One region of the Alteromonas sp. CI.11.F.A3 genome, then DNA from elsewhere that is predicted to be linked to it. Evidence: predicted binding sites of a transcription regulator. Region 1 holds the regulator's gene; each other region holds the start of a gene.
The links. The regulator sigma-54, encoded in region 1, starts transcription at its own class of promoters, with help from an activator protein. The targets are predictions, from matches to a motif close to GTTGGCACGNNNNTNGNNT.
Positions count from the first base shown of each region.

Region 2: R1T43_RS15965 (flagellar assembly protein T N-terminal domain-containing protein) is a predicted target of sigma-54. The motif match lies at 1,183-1,201, and genes of this name have one in related genera.
Region 3: flhA (flagellar biosynthesis protein FlhA) is a predicted target of sigma-54. The motif match lies at 1,255-1,273, and genes of this name have one in related genera.
Region 4: R1T43_RS11920 (hemerythrin domain-containing protein) is a predicted target of sigma-54. The motif match lies at 1,231-1,249, and genes of this name have one in related genera.

Region 1 is NZ_CP136708.1:3,952,517-3,954,722, reverse strand. It holds gene ptsN (PTS IIA-like nitrogen regulatory protein PtsN) at 1-210, opposite strand, end outside; gene hpf (ribosome hibernation promoting factor) at 219-506, opposite strand; gene R1T43_RS17010 (RNA polymerase factor sigma-54) at 536-2,020, opposite strand; gene lptB (LPS export ABC transporter ATP-binding protein) at 2,096-2,206, opposite strand, start outside.
Region 2 is NZ_CP136708.1:3,685,641-3,687,846, reverse strand. It holds gene R1T43_RS15965 (flagellar assembly protein T N-terminal domain-containing protein) at 1-1,065, opposite strand, end outside; gene R1T43_RS15960 (LPP20 family lipoprotein) at 1,313-1,765, shown strand; gene flgN (flagellar export chaperone FlgN) at 1,863-2,206, opposite strand, start outside.
Region 3 is NZ_CP136708.1:3,615,846-3,618,051, forward strand. It holds gene flhA (flagellar biosynthesis protein FlhA) at 1-1,199, opposite strand, end outside; gene flhB (flagellar biosynthesis protein FlhB) at 1,435-2,206, opposite strand, start outside.
Region 4 is NZ_CP136708.1:2,758,032-2,760,237, forward strand. It holds gene R1T43_RS11915 (diacylglycerol kinase family protein) at 1-1,108, shown strand, start outside; gene R1T43_RS11920 (hemerythrin domain-containing protein) at 1,320-1,763, shown strand; gene R1T43_RS11925 (YqaE/Pmp3 family membrane protein) at 1,861-2,019, opposite strand; gene R1T43_RS11930 (GGDEF domain-containing protein) at 2,150-2,206, opposite strand, start outside.

The DNA of each region.
Region 1 (2,206 bases):
CAATCGACCGTGAGGCAATGCAATGCCATTGCCAATACCCGTACTTCCCATTCGTTCGCGGCCAAGTAGGCTAGCTAAAACTGTGGCCTGATCGATGTCGGGATTATTTTTAGCGGCAATGTCGCTAATAATCTCTAGAATACGTTTTTTACTATTACATTGAACCGCACACTCGGTGCGGTCCAAACTTACTATGGCTTGAATTTCCATACTAATATTTAGTGCTTTTTCAGCTTTTCCTTATGCTTGATAACTTGCCTGTCGAGCTTGTCGATCATGCTGTCTATCGCCGCATACATATCTGTATTATGAGATGAAGCAAACACTTCTGCGCCGCTAAGGTGCATGGTGGCTTCGGCTTTTTGATTGAGTTTTTCGACGTTCAGGATGACATGCACATTAGATATGTGATCAAAGTGACGCTCTAGTTTGCTGAACTTAGTATCGACATAGCTACGCAAAGAGTCAGTAATTTCGACATGATGACCGGTAAGGTTGATTTGCATATTTCGTCTTCCTTAAATTATCAAGGCCTTTAGATAAGGCTTTTGCGTTGGTTTGACGGCGGAATCGATAACGATTCCCGGTATTTTGCTATTGTTCGCCGGGCAACTTTAATGCCTTGTTCGGCCAACAATTGAGCAATCTTGCTATCGCTTAATGGCTTGCTGGGCGTTTCCGCTGCCACAAGCTTTTTGATTAGTGCGCGAATAGCGGTAGATGAACACTCACCACCAGATTCCGTTGCCACGTGACTAGAAAAGAAATACTTCAATTCGAAAATGCCACGTGGAGTATGCATATACTTTTGCGTGGTGACACGTGAAATGGTGGATTCATGCATATCTACCATTTCTGCGACATCATTAAGCACCATTGGTTTCATCATTTCTGGGCCGTGCTCGAAAAAGCCCATTTGTTGCTGCACAATACAGTTCGCGACTTTCATCAAGGTGTCGTTTCTTGACTCAAGGCTTTTTATAAACCATTTGGCTTCTTGCATATGCGAGCGAATAAATTGCGAATCGCTGCTGTTTTTAGAGCGTCTGCTCATGGCAGCATATTGCTGATTTACGCTTAATTTAGGCAGGCTATCGGGGTTAAGTTCTACCACCCAACGGCCATTCTTTTTGTTTACCGAAACATCAGGAATAACGTATTCCGGCTCTTTGGTAATTAATGCACTACCTGGACGAGGATTCAACGTTTGCAATAAGCGCATGGCTTCGCGAAGTTGATCTTCTTTCAAACGGCTCTTACGCATTAACGTACGGTAGTCTTTGCTGCTAAGTAGATCTGAATACTCGTTGATAAGCTGTCTTGCTTCAGTAAGCCATGGCGTATCGTCTGAGAACTGGCGAAGCTGCACAAGCAAACATTCTTGCGGAGTACGTGAACCTGAACCGATAGGGTCGAACATTTGAATACGTTTTAGTACACATTCAACTTCGTCCATTTCCACCAATTCTTCAACATCGTCGGAATTCACTGACTCTAAAATCTGTTCAATGGGTACGTTGAGGTAACCAGATTCATCAATTGAGTCGATAATGGCGGTAGCAATTGCGCGGTCGGTATCCGAAAACGGCGTTAAACGCATCTGCCAAAGCAAATGGTCTTGAATATTGTCGGTAGTTTCTCCCTGAAACAGTTGGTCGTCATCATTATTAGATGGACCTGGAGCGGGTGCAGATGAGGCCGAGTAATACTCATCCCATGTGCTGTCAATTGGCAACTCGTCGGGAAGGTCATTCTTTTCAAGCGCATCTCCAGCTTCTAACGAATCGCTAGATGCAGTTGGAGCCGCTTCTACAGAAGGGTCGTCTCCATCCATGTTGTTTTTCTCAACAGGGTGGTCATCGCCGCCTTCTTCAACTTCTAAAAGTGGGTTTGAGTCTAGTGCTTCCTGAATCTCTTGCTGCAGGTCGAGCGTAGACAACTGCAGCAGCTTGATTGCCTGCTGCAACTGCGGTGTCATGGTAAGTTGTTGACTGAACTTTAGCTGTAAAGATGGTTTCATCTACGTCTTATTTTTAAACTCTTGTTGTGAATATACCCGTGTTTAAAACTGAAAGTGACAATTCGGTTACAGTAACTATAGCCTGAATTGTTCTCCTAGGTATACATCCCTTACTTTCTGATTACTTAAAACTTGTTCTGCCGTCCCTTGCGCGATGAGTTCGCCTTGGCTCACAATATACGCTTT
Region 2 (2,206 bases), 270 kb from region 1:
TTGATAGACAAAAAGTTCATCACCGTTCTTTATGCCATTATCGCGCCCCAATGATACTGAAATATGCGAACCAGCAACATTAAGTACTCGGCCAGTCATTGGCTGGCAAGCAATAGTCTCGTTGATATCTGCGGTTAACTGCTGCATCTGCTTTTTAATTGCATTACCGTATTCTGTTCGCCAAAAGATCGATGAAAATTCGTCTACATCAGCAAATCTGTCAAAAGGCCACTTGGCTTCAGTAATGTAATCTTTCTGTAGCAGCAAGCCACTATTAATACCGTCGAAAACCTTAATGCTTAGCGAAAAGTATCGGGTGGCTTTTTCTTCCTTCCAGAACGCAAACGAAGAGGGTCGTTGTCTTTCGACACTAACGTCACTAATGCTACCAATTAAAACAAACTGTGCATTTGATTGTTGTGACAATGCACGCACATTTTCTTCAAGCCCATTAACTCCCCATCGTGTGGTGTGCGGAGCAATGTACGCTAAATTTAAATTCTGCGCCTGCGACGACATTTCGGTCGCTAGTTTTCTTGTCACTGCTTCTGAAAAGTTAGGTATCTTTCCTTCAACCAAATGATTGCGGTTCTCCACCATAAAGTAACTGGTGGCAATATTCTTATCGTACTTAACTGCGGTGCATTGTTTTGCCGCAGGAAAGATATCTGCCCTGACGCTTACGGTAACATAATCCTTGTGCCACACTTCATCAGTAAGCTCGAGATGATCCACTTCACCTGTACTACTAATGGTAATATCTTCACTTTCAAGTAACCCATTTGTGAGTTGCTGAACACTGCTTATCGAGGCACCTGCGAATAACAAAGCTTGTTTTAGGGCTTCTTCAGTGGCGTCTCTACGCGCTTTTTCTTTATTGCCATTTACAATGACGGCTTGGCCTTTGGCTTCATACCAGGCGGCATGGCTTTGCCCTATCGTTACTGTAGCAAGGCAAAACAGCGCCATGAAAAAGGCGACATTGGCGTATCTAGCTTGATATCTTCTTTTAACAGAAGAGATGCTAACTAAAAACAATTTAGCGAATGTTCGTATGCCAAGCACAGTCTTGTCCTTTTGTTGCAGTGCGATAAGGAGCACTACATCAGTTAATTTAGGTCAGTGTTCTTTTAAAACAGTTTCTTTTTAAGTTTTTGTGTCTATTTTTACTCTATTTTATATAAGCGAAATAGATGCCAATGTTTCAAATTTAAAATTTAGGCGTAAACATTGCTTATCCATTAATAGAAAAATTGAGAATGAGGTTTCTCTGATGGTGTTTTTTAAGAAATTGGTAAGTTGCCGAGCATGGATGATAGCGGCATTATTCGCTGCCCTGTCAGGTTTGCCAGGATGCAGTTTATTTGTAGATAAACATGTGGAATGGGAGACGGTTGAGCCAGACAGTTACCCTGTGCTAAGTGCTGTAGGCTATGCCCCTATTATGTCGCAACGGGGTGATAGCGAAACGGTGAAAACCTTGATGGCAATCAAAGCGTCAAAACTAGAGGCTTACAGAGAACTTGCAGAGCAGGTGTACGGACAACGTATTGAAGGTAATCAATCACTGTCTAGCCTTGTGGTGGATAATGAAACCTTACGGGCTTCTGTCGAGGGAGTCATTAGAGGGGCTAGGGTAATAAAAAGTTACCCCGTGGGTGAAGATACCTATGCCACCGAACTTGAACTAGATATGCATCGCGTTTACGACATTTATTTGACGACTGCGAAGCCACAAAGAATCAAAGACATTAAATACTACTAAGTATTTAGATGTATGGCTAAATAGCACTCACAAAAAAGCGCGTATTAAACGCGCTTTTTTGTATTCTTATTTTGACATTTTGTGACGAGTGCATTATTTAGGCGCTAATACCTGAACCTAAACGGCCAGCATTTGGCTTGCCTTTCTTATCGTAGGTTAACGACTCTTTAGCGCGAACTTCCAACATCAGATTCCGTAAGTGTGTGAGGCGAAGCTGTCCTTGCTCTACGGCTTTCTGATTAATTTGGGTTTTATACTTACAGTCTTCTAACAGACTTTTCGCTTTATCCATTAACCCTTGTTCATCTGCACTAATTGTTTCGTCTGTAGTTTGACGATATAAGGCCTCGACTTTTTGGTCGGCAGCCTGAATAGACTCTAATAGTGCAGACTTATCTTCTAACAGACTCATCAAGGTTTCTGCATCTCGTGAGCTAATCA
Region 3 (2,206 bases), 340 kb from region 1:
TGAGACAGCTTCTTACGCACTCCTTTAATACGAGTGAGCAGTTCTCCGCCCTGGGACTTATCTACCAAGGGTATTAATCTATACCCTACTTCTAAGCCTATGGTGTCTACATGCTGTACATCGTCCCATCCAAGCTCTTTTATTTCAGGCGCTACCGTGTCATCTTTCACTATATTCGCTGGGGTTTTAGGCTTTTCTGCTTCGCGTTTAGCGGCAACACCCTGCCAGTAAGCGTAACCGGCTATAAGCACTGAAAAACCAATAAAGGCCAAATGAGGCATGCCGGGAATTATCCCCATTACGAACAGCACACCAGAAGCAATATAAAGGGCTTGGCTATTACCCAATTGACTACGAATTTCTTTACCCATTTCTTGGGTTTCGTTTTCTCGGGTAACAATAATTGCGGTAGCAACAGACAGTAACAGCGATGGAATTTGTGCCACTAAACCGTCACCAATGGTTAATATGGTGTACACCTCAATAGCATTTCCAAAGCTTAGCCCGTGTTGAATCATGCCGATAAAAAGGCCGCCCACAATATTAATCAGCATGATGAATAGGCCCGCGACCGCATCACCTTTCACAAATTTTGACGCACCGTCCATCGAACCGTAGAAATCTGCTTCGGCGGTTATTTCTTCACGGCGAGCACGCGCCTGATCTTGGTCGATATAGCCCGCATTCAAGTCGGCATCAATCGCCATTTGCTTACCTGGCATAGCATCAAGCGTAAAGCGTGCACTTACTTCTGAAATACGCCCTGCACCGGCGGTGACCACTTTAAAGTTGATAATGAGCAAGATAGCAAAGACCACCACACCCACCGCATAGTTACCGCCAATGACCACAGCACCAAAGGCTTCGATAACCTTACCCGCAGCATCGCCCCCTTCATGCCCGTACAGTAATACCACACGGGTAGAGGCCACATTTAGGGCTAATCGCAGTACAGTAGCAATCAATAATACGAGGGGGAAAATACCGAAATCAACCGGCTTTTGGGTGAGTACTGCCACCAAAATAATGACTAAAGACAGCGCAATATTAAAGCTGAACAATACGTCGAGTAGGAATGGCGGCATGGGAAGAATAACCATGCCCATAATGGCAAGAAGAACAATGGGAGCGCCTAAGCCACTGGTAATGTTCTGCAGCTGACTTTTATCGAATCGCTGAAGGTAACCGGATAACTGCATTGCAGGGAGTCTCTCTATCGGAAAATTGACGCTTAACGCTATCTTTCAATGAGTATTACAACTACCGTGCCAGCTTTATACAAAACCGATTAAACATAAGTGGGAGGGCTGCAATTCTCAGCACTACAATAAAGATTGTCTCGTTATAAGCCTTTGCTCAAGCTCCGATTCAGACACATATTTGAGGGCTGCTCTCTGCTTGAGTTAGGCTCTAATTCAAGCAGAGAGCAGCGCGCTAGCGGCGCAGCTCTGGTGGTATGGGTAAGTCACGTTTAAGCGGCTTGGGACGTTTTCCTTTGCCTGCCCTGTGTGCTTTCAATTGATAAACGTGAGCTAATACTTGTGCTACTGCCATAAACAAGGCGTTAGGGACTTCACCGTCAATTTCAGTCGAGTAGTAAACGGCGCGGGCTAGCATGGGTGATGGAATAAGCGGCACATCGTTGGCGGTGGCTATTTTACGAATATGCATGGCTAATTCATCGGTGCCTTTTGCCACAACTACAGGGGCGCGGTTACCACTGTCATCATACTTTATAGCGACAGAATAATGGGTTGGGTTGGTCACCACCACATCAGCCTGAGGGACTTCTTGCATCATCCGCTTTGTGGCAGCTTGATACTGCAAGCGACGAATGCGCCCTTTTACTAAAGGATCACCTTCAGAGTTTTTACGCTCGTCTTTCACCTCTTGTTTAGTCATCTTTATTTCTTTGTTGTGCTTATACATTTGATAAGGCACATCAATAAGCGCAATAGGTATCATGCCGCAAACCAACATGATAAAAGCCCATTTCAGCATATCTAACGCGTGAAAAATATTGCCCGGGTAAAGCTCTAAATCCAGATGCAGTGCTTCGTCTTCAAAAAACAGCAATGCACCTAACGCCATCCCAACGATGACAACCACTTTGGCGATAGATTTGATTAACTCAACCAAGCCATTCATACCAAACATGCGCTTAAACCCACTAAGCGGGCTCATTTTAGAGCCTTTAAATTTGGCA
Region 4 (2,206 bases), 1.2 Mb from region 1:
AGGTCGTTCTGTATTAGTGCTAGCTGCCTACCTACTGGCTAGGGATCCCTCGTTATCCATTTTAGATGCGATGGATAAAATTCAAGCAGTTCGTTCTACAGCAAGACTTAACAAACATCAGTTAGCAGCACTTGAAAAAATAAAGAATGGCGGCAGCTTGTCGTTGACTAAGCGTCTTACTCTTATTGCCAACCCTGTTGCTGGAGGGGGTAAATGGGAAGTTGAAAAGGCGGATATTCTGTCAAGACTAAACGAAAAATTTAAAGTTACCGTTAAAGAAACAACAGCTGAAATAAACGGTGAAGTATTGGCTAAAGAAGCCTTAGTCGACGGGGCACAAATTATTGTTGCCTGTGGAGGCGACGGCACCATCACCGAAGTGGCCAATGCCCTTACCGATAAAAACGTCACACTAGGGGTTATTCCACTTGGTACTGCCAATGCCCTTTGTCAGGTGCTACATGGATATGCCAGTAAAATTGTTCCCATCAGTACAGCATGTGACATCATTATTGACGGCAAAACTGCAGATATCGATACTGCCCAGTGTAATGGTCGAATGATGTTACTGGTTGCTGCGGTTGGGTTTGAAGAGCATATGATTTCTGCCGCGGATCGGGGCGAGAAAGATTCAGGTGGACAATTTGCCTACCTTAAGGGGCTATGGGAAGCCATAGGGAAAAATGACAACCTTAGTTTTCAAGTAAAGTTTGATGAAGATGAAGCCCAGCATCTAGAAACACCAAGCTTAGTAATAGCTAATGCCGCGCCAATTACCACCGCACTTGCTCAAGGCGGAAATCTACCTGATGTAACCGATGGTAAATTAGATATCACATGGCTAACGCCGCAAGATTCTTCTGACCGACAACTACTCTCTTTGGCAGAGCTTGTTTTTGGGCCTGAAGAATATAAAACCAGTTCAGACAGCATCAGGCACAAACAAACCCCATCAATATCCCTTTATTTTGAGGAAGAAGTACCTTATGCGGTTGATGGTGAGATTTTCAGCGCTCGTGAAATCAATATCACCACACACCCTGCTAGTCTTAGGGTATTAACTGGTATAGACCATGCGCAAAATAACAGTCAATCCGCTTCACAATAGCTATAGGTAAAGATTACCGCAAACCCTATGTAAGAAATGCATTATTTAAGCGGTTACTTATGTATCGTAATAATAAGTAACCGCTAAAAGCTGAATTTACAATGACTTAGTGAGCTCGATATAGTGGAACGCTTCTCGCATTAACTAAACGTGTAATGTGTAAAGTGCTTTTTACGCCATATTTTTAGTTCAACTAGTTGAGGGATTACCGATGAAGATTTTCGAAGCGTTACGCCAAGATCATGAGAAACAAAGACTGTTACTTAAAATTCTCGCTGAGACCAGTGGAGACACGGCTGCACGCCGAGAGTATTACCAAGAGCTTAAAAACCAGCTTGAAAGTCATGCAATTGCAGAGGAGCGCCATTTTTATTCTCCTCTACTTAAAAAAGATGACGCTGTCGATTTAACCCGTCATGGTATTGCAGAGCATCATGAAATTGATGAGCTTATTGAAAAACTGGATGAGACCAAAATGGACTCACCAGGATGGCTACGTCACTTAAAATCTCTTCAGGAAAAAGTTGAGCATCACCTTGCTGATGAAGAGCAAGAGTTTTTCCAAGTTGCAGGCCGACTTCTTAACGATTCTCAAAAGAATAAACTTGCTGATTCTTACCAAGAAGAAATGGCAAAAGAACTCGCGCCTCACTAGGCGCGCGTTTTACCTAAATCTTACGAATACAAAAAAGGCCAGTCATATACTGGCCTTTCTTTTAATGTTTGGTTTTACTAAAAATTAGTAAAATAAACTATCGTTTAGCAATAATGTACACGGCGTGGATAACACCAGGGAAATAGCCAAACAATGTTAGAAGGATGTTTATCCAAAACTGAGCGCCAATACCAACTTGTAAGAATACACCTAGAGGGGGCAGTAAAATTGAAAGTATAATGCGAATAATGTCCATAATAATATCCTTGTTTTTGAAGTAATTTCACAGTTTACCCACTCTAACTGCAATAACTCACGCTTTTGAGCAGGCTTTGCTTTTATAATGCATATATTCTGCCAACAATAAGGGATTTACTGGTTCACGTCTATTCGCCTAAAGGTGAATTTTCTAACCACTCCTCTAGAGCATCCTTCGCTAAAGG